One region of the Arthrobacter sp. UNCCL28 genome, then DNA from elsewhere that is predicted to be linked to it. Evidence: riboswitches for the same ligand, from Rfam matches in the RefSeq annotation. Region 1 holds a riboswitch; the other holds the start of a gene.
What was found. A riboswitch is a leader RNA that binds a small molecule or an ion and turns the genes downstream of it on or off. The one in region 1 is predicted to bind cyclic di-AMP.
Positions count from the first base shown of each region.

Region 2: linked by a shared signal. The riboswitch ahead of BLQ01_RS08455 (C40 family peptidase) and the one ahead of BLQ01_RS15525 (NlpC/P60 family protein) in region 1 are both predicted to bind cyclic di-AMP.

Region 1 is NZ_FMWE01000005.1:239,192-242,586, reverse strand. It holds gene BLQ01_RS15530 (NAD(P)/FAD-dependent oxidoreductase) at 1-661, shown strand, start outside; gene BLQ01_RS15525 (NlpC/P60 family protein) at 857-1,642, opposite strand; cyclic di-AMP (ydaO/yuaA leader) riboswitch at 1,646-1,838, opposite strand; gene BLQ01_RS15520 (copper resistance CopC family protein) at 1,989-2,621, opposite strand; gene BLQ01_RS15515 (NCS2 family permease) at 2,736-3,395, shown strand, end outside.
Region 2 is NZ_FMWE01000002.1:856,591-859,985, reverse strand. It holds gene BLQ01_RS08465 (iron-dependent transcriptional repressor DtxR) at 1-473, shown strand, start outside; cyclic di-AMP (ydaO/yuaA leader) riboswitch at 661-902, shown strand; gene BLQ01_RS08460 (M23 family metallopeptidase) at 907-1,737, shown strand; cyclic di-AMP (ydaO/yuaA leader) riboswitch at 1,876-2,044, shown strand; gene BLQ01_RS08455 (C40 family peptidase) at 2,049-2,795, shown strand; gene BLQ01_RS08450 (NlpC/P60 family protein) at 2,895-3,395, shown strand, end outside.

The sequences.
Region 1 (3,395 bases):
CACCACCACCGTGGTCATCGGAGCCGGCCTGTCCGGCTTGGCAGTTGCCAGTGAGCTCAGCCGCTACGGCGTGGGCTCCATAGTGGTGGACGGGTTCGGTGCGTTGTCGGCAACTGGCCCTTCAGTCCACACAGGCATGCTTCAACGCTGTGATGCCGGCGATCCCGCAGCCATGCAGGAACGCAACGAGATCCTCCGCCACCTGCGGAACTACGCCGCCAGCCATCACCTGGACGTCCGCAGCACCACGCGAGCGGTGCGCCTTGATTTCCTGGGCTCGGACCCCTCCCAGCAGATTGGCTACGGCCTGGCTGCGAGTATGACCACTGCCGGCCTCAGGACAGGGCTCCACGCCTCCGGCCCCTTGGAATCCACGCGCCGCCAATGGGCAGTGCACACTGCCAGCGGCGTCCTTTTGGCCGACCACATAGTGGTGACACGCTGTGCCCAGAGCCAGTTGCGCCGCATGCTGGCGGAACTGGGCATAGCGATCGGCCAGAACCTGTCCGCGGCCATGCGGGCTGTCGGAATGCACCTCGTCGGAGTCGGCGAACTCATCACGCCCACACCGAAGGAAGTGCTTCGGCAGGCAAAGGCCGTGGGCCAGACGATCTCATCCAAGGTCGCCCTTGCCGCAGGGCCGGGCATAGCCACCGCTTAGCGGACAAAGGCTCCGGGGCCGCCCCTGAAGCGCCGTTTGGGCGAAGAAGGACCCTCCTGCGCACGGATTCATGACGCGCCCTACCGGCGTCGAACCTGACTCCGAACTTTTACTCACATAACTTAACGCCAAAGGCCGGTGTCCTCGAAGATTGGTTCTTCGAAGACACCGGCCTTTGAACTGAAGCGTGAGGCTTTATGCGCCAGCGCGTACGTAGGTCAGGGGACCCGTAGCAGTCAACCAGCTGATCGGGTGGATACCCGTCTGGTTGCCATTGATGCCACCGCTGATTGCCTGGCCGTTGCCGATGTAGATGGCAACGTGGCCGGACTGGACGATCATGTCACCGGGCTGGGGTGAGCTGACAACCTTGCCGTAGTTCATGAACTGCATGGGACCGAGGTCGCCAACAGGGATGCCTGCGGAACCGAGTGCCCGCTCCACCATGGCGGTGCAGTCCTGCATGATGCCGATCTGGGCGTAGGCCGAGGCGACCATGGCAGCGTTGACGCCACCGACGGCCGGGGCAGCAGCTGCTGCAGGAGCAGGAGCAGCGGCGGCCGGAGCGGCAGCAGCAGCCTTGGCAACAGGAGCCGTTGCAGCTGCGGTGGTGACTGCAGCCTTCTTGGCGACGGGAGCCGGAGCAACCGGAGCCGGCTTTTCGATGACCGGAGCTGCTACGGAAGCAACAGCAGGGCGCTCGAAGTTGACGGTGGCGGTGGCCAGTGCGGTCACAACCTGGGTGGGAGCCTCGGAAACGGTCTCAGCGACCGTGGCGGGGCTGGAGTCCCGCTGAACCGGAGCTTCAGCTGCGTGGGCAGCAATGGAGCCGGTCAGGACAAGGCCAGAGGCTGCTGCGATGACAGCTGCCTGGCGGCCAGCGCCGGAAGCGTTGCTGGCGACTGCCTTGGAGATCGAGATGAACGGATTAGGACGTACGCTGTCCGCCTTACGACGGCCGCGAAGAATGCGTGAAGACATGAAAGAGCCTCTCCCGATGCCTGCGAGGTTAGCTGTCGGATTCGGATGGGAGTCACCCGGCCACTACGCCCCGCTGTTACGCGGAAGCTTCGTGACTTCACCCCAAGGCACGCTCGAAAGCGACCTAAAATGGGTTCCCCGTCTCTGCCGTAAGGTTTGTCTGCGAACGGATTCCGGACTGCGGCAGAGCTAGGCAATCAGGCCGGAAGTGCCCGCTACGTGGAACAGGCACAGGTATAACCGTACGCGATGATCACGCCGAAGTCACATTTAAGTAACGAGAACCGCGCCTCTGGCGTGTCGCGGTGACCATTTCGAGATCTTCGCAGCTACGTAGAAAACCCCGTTATTCCGCGGCGGAATCGCCCTCAGAGTCATTTGACGCAGCCAGTTTCCGGCGTGCTGTAACAGCCAGAAAAATAACGAGACCAACAGCAACCACGGCCAGCCCAACAATGCTCCAAGGGAAGGGCTGGGAGGCGTCGGCGGCAGGCTCGCTCTTGCCCGTTCCCGGCGCCCCGGTTCCTGCGGTGGGCACAGCTGCGGAGGATGAAGCCGGGGCCGACGGCGAGGCACCTGCCGAGCCACCCGGCGTCGTGCTTCCTGCGGTGGCGGTGAACGTAAAGGTGCCCTCGATGGGGTGGGAATCGCTGCTGACGACGCGCCACACGACGGTATATTCGCCGGCGGGAGCGCCTTCGCGCAGCTTCTGAACGGCCTGGTTGTCGATGATTTCCACAGGTCCGTCGGCCCAGTTTTCGCCGGCCGCCGTGACCGTCACGCCCGAACCGATCGCGAGCGGCCGGTTGTTGAACGTAATGGAGACCGACGCCGGAACTTCCGCCACCGCTGTGCCGTTGGCCGGCGTCGTGGATTCTGCGACGTCATGGGCAGATGCCGGGGCCGCGGAAAACAGCAGGGCAGAGGCGAAGGCAAGAGCGGCGACGACGGCGGCCAGAAGCGGGCGGATGGTACGCATGGGGCGGTTTCTCCTAGTGTTGGCTTCCTTACAGACTAGGCGAATCGTCCGGAGGCCCTTTACCGGACCGCATAGGATTTGAAAGCACACTCCCCTCGATCCCCGGAGTCCTTCATGCTTAAACAAGGTTCGGCAGTAGACCGCTACTTCAAAATTACTGAACGTGGATCCACGTACTCACGGGAAATTCGTGGCGGCTTCGCGACGTTCTTCGCCATGAGCTACATCGTGGTGCTGAACCCGTTGATCCTCTCCGGGGCTGATTCGAGCGGGGCGTCCCTTGGATTCACCGCCGTCGCCGCCACCACGGCGTTCGTAGCGGGCATCCTGACCATCCTCATGGGCGCCTGGGCCAAGCACCCGTTCGCCGTGGCAACAGGATTGGGCGTCAACGCGTTCGTCGCCGTGACAGTGGCCTCGCACCCGCAACTGACATGGCCGGACATGATGGGCCTTGTGGTGTTGTCCGGTGTGACCATGCTCATCCTGGTGCTCACCGGTTTCCGCACTGCCGTGTTCAAGGCCGTTCCGGAAGCCCTTAAGACCGCGATCGTGGTGGGCATTGGTCTCTTCATTGCGTTGATCGGCCTGGTCAATGCAGGGTTTGTCCGGCGGATTCCGGACGCTGCCGGCACCACGGTTCCCCTGGGACTTGGCGTGGACGGCAAGCTCATGGGCTGGCCTACCCTGGTGTTCGCAGTGGGCCTGATCCTGACCATCGCGCTGGTGGTCCGCAAGGTCCGCGGCGCCATCCTGATCGGCATTGTGGTTTCC
Region 2 (3,395 bases), on a different contig from region 1:
TCATGCGCAAGCACCGCCTCGCGGAGCGGCTCCTGGCTGACGTCATTGGCTTGGACTGGGCTTATGTCCATGACGAAGCATGTCGCTGGGAGCACGTGATGAGCGAGCGCGTGGAGCGCCGCCTGTACGAACTCCTGGAACACCCCACAGAATCCCCGTACGGCAACCCCATCCCGGGCCTGGAAGCGCTCGGCGGTCTTGCCACCCAGCCATTCCCCCGCGTGGACGTCAACCTCCTGCAGGCCATGGAGGGTTACGCGGCCAACTCCCGGGTAGCGGTCACCCGCTTGGCGGAGCCCATCCAGGTTGAGCCTGAGCTTCTTACCCAGTTGGACGAAGGCGGAATCCGGCCCGGCGCCGCGGTCTCGCTGGAACGTGTGGGGGAGTACATTTCCGTCCGCGTCCCAGGCATTGAAGGTGCCCTGGAGCTTCCACCTGAGGTTGCGGCACACGTCTTCGTCTCTGTTGGCTGAGACAACCCTGCCTTGCTGCACGGTGGCATATCTCACTTTTGAACGCCCGGCGCGCATGTGACCTGCGGTTTTCCGGGATTAGTGATAAGGGGTTGCCGCCCGCATGCCCGTTCCTGTTGATAACGAATTTATTACTGCGGGCCTTAATCCCCTATAGTTATCTACTAGCGCTGATACCAAAGCGTTACCTGTTCCGGAGCCGAGCTCTGCCAGCGGAACAGGTGTGCCATCCACCACTGGCAGAGGCGGGGGAACCACAAGCGGCTGTCTAAAGAAGCAGCCTTGGGGTGAAGTCCGCAGCAGAAGTGCCCATTAACGCATGTACCTCCTGGGATACCTGTGTGCCGTGAGCGCTTCGTGCGGGCCGGGTCTTGAAACTCTCTGACCCGAATCCGACAGCTAACTTCGCAGGCTTTTTAGAGAGGAATAGAGTTTGACAACGCAGAACGTCAGGGGCCGTCGCCGCGCGTCGGGCCCCGCTGCTGAGCTGCGGCCAGCCCGCGTCGTATCGGAGATCCGGCCACGCGACACCGAACGCCAGGTTCGCCGCCGTAAGAGCCCGTTGCGCCAGGTTGCCGACTTCGCTGCAGCCAGTGGCGTCGGGCAAAAGGCCGGAGTTGCGCTTGCCGCCACCGGCCTGGCCTTGACTGTCGGTCTGCCGGCCACAAGCCCCGTCATGGCCACCTCGGAGTCAGGCCAGACCGAGTCTGCCCTGGCAGTATCCGGTGGCAGCCAGCCGGAGGTCTCCGCGGCCGCATCGGCCAAAATCGACTTCAGCCGGGCAGCGGTTGCCACGGCTGCCGACCCCGACGGCAAGTTGAAGCAACTGCTCAGCGCCCAGTCCGCGGGCAGCATCCAGCGTGCCTCCTCTGCAGGCACCATGGCCAGCCCCCTCGACACGCTGACCACAGCGTCACCGTTCGGCTACCGCGTCAGTCCCCTCACGGGAGGCTCCGGTGACTTCCACCGCGGCCAGGACTTTGTGGCGCAGTGCGGCACGGCCGTCCATGCAGCGGCATCCGGCAAGGTCACCTTCGCCGGATGGCACGAGTACGGCGGAGGCAACCGCGTGGTCATCGACCACGGCAACGGCCTCGAGACCACGTACAACCACCTGTCGTCCTTCACCGTCAAGGTGGGCCAGACGGTCACCCGCGGCGACACCGTGGCGCTCAGCGGTACCACTGGCGCCTCCACCGGTTGCCACCTCCACTTTGAAGTACAGGTCAACGGCGAAGTTGTTGACCCCATGGGCTGGCTTTAGTCCATTTGATGGTCGTCTCTCGCATTCGTGACACGCCTCGTGACCTGAATGTGACATTCGCGTTCAACTGTTGTACCGTACAAAGCGCATCGGCTTTTTAGGGGGCCGGTGCACTTGAGTGGATTGCCTAGCTCTGCCACTACTCAAGGTCCGTTCGCATAAATCGTCTGGCAGGGGCGGGGGAACCACTTCTGGTCTTCGTGAGAAGACCTTGGGGTTAAGTCGCAAAAGCTTCCTTGAAGCAGCGCGGCCGGATGACTCCCATCCGAATCCGACAGCTCACCTCGCAGGCATTGGGAGAGGCTACCTACGTGTCATCACGCACTACCCCTGCGCGCCATCGCGCTGAATCGGTTCGTACGAACCCCTTGAACTCGCTTTCCAAGGCTGTTTCATCCAACGCCGGTACCGTCGGCCGCCAGGCTGTCGTCCTGGCAGCAGCCTCAGGTCTCGTCCTCAGCGTTGGTCTGCCGGCCCAGGCAGCAGACACCGATGTTTCAAAGTCGGAAGCCTCCAGCACCCAGCAGATGGTCACCACTGCGGTAGTCACCGCGGAGCCCACGGCAACCGTCTCCTTCGAAAGCCCCGTAGTGGCCACGAAGGAAGCTCCCAAGGTTGTCCAGCGCGCTTCCCAGACCACCGGACGCACCTCGGCCTCCGGCGACCAGGCCACAGCAGGTGCTGTGACCGCCAAGTCCACCGAAGCCAAGGATGCTGCTTCCAGCGCCGCCGCTTCCGGCCTCGCCGCGATCGCCTACACCGGCATCGGGCACCCTTACGTTTGGGGCGGCACCACCCCCAACGGTTGGGACTGCTCCGGATTCACCCAGTGGGTGTACGCCCAGGCCGGCATCAGCATCCCGCGCGTCAACGCCTGGACGGCCATGAAGCCCACCAGCACCCCTGCCCCCGGTGACCTGGTCATGCAGAACGGTGGAGCGCACGTAGGCATCTACGTGGGCAACGGAATGATGATCAGCGCCTTGAACCCGGGACAGGGCACGCTCCTGCACTCGGCTGCCTCCACGGGCACCTCCTCCTTCTTCACCCTCCGCTAGAAACAAACCGATTCGGGGTTCGCCGGCATGCCCCCAAGTGCCGGCGCGCCAATGAGCCGCGTGTACCCCAACTGCACGCGGATACGAAAAGAGAAAACCATGACCAGTGCACACAAGGTTGCACGGCATCGCGCTGAGGCCCCCAAGACCAGCTCGCTTGCCGTGATCGCCAAGGCCGTCAGTGAAAACGCCGGCGGCGTGGGCCGACAGGCAGCCGTCATTGCCGCAGCTTCAGGCCTGGTCCTGACCGGCAGTGTCGCAGCCAACGCTGCCGAGACCAAAGTGGACCGTGAATCCACCTCGACGTCTACCTTGGACGTCCAGTCGGTTGTGCAGTCCACCATCGCTGCAGACTCCACGGTTGCCATCTCCTACGAACGCCCCGTGGTCACCACGGTGCAGGCTCCGGCTCCCGTAGAGAAGAAGGCTCCCGCGAAGGCTGAAACCAAGGAGCCGGCGGCAAGCACGGCAACAGGCGGAAACGCCACGCTGGCCGTCAACACCTCGGCTCCTGCGGCTAAGGCTCCCGCCGCTGCCAGTGGCCTTGGTGCCGCAATCGCCGCAGCCGCGTACGCACAGCTTGGTGTAACCCAGGACTGC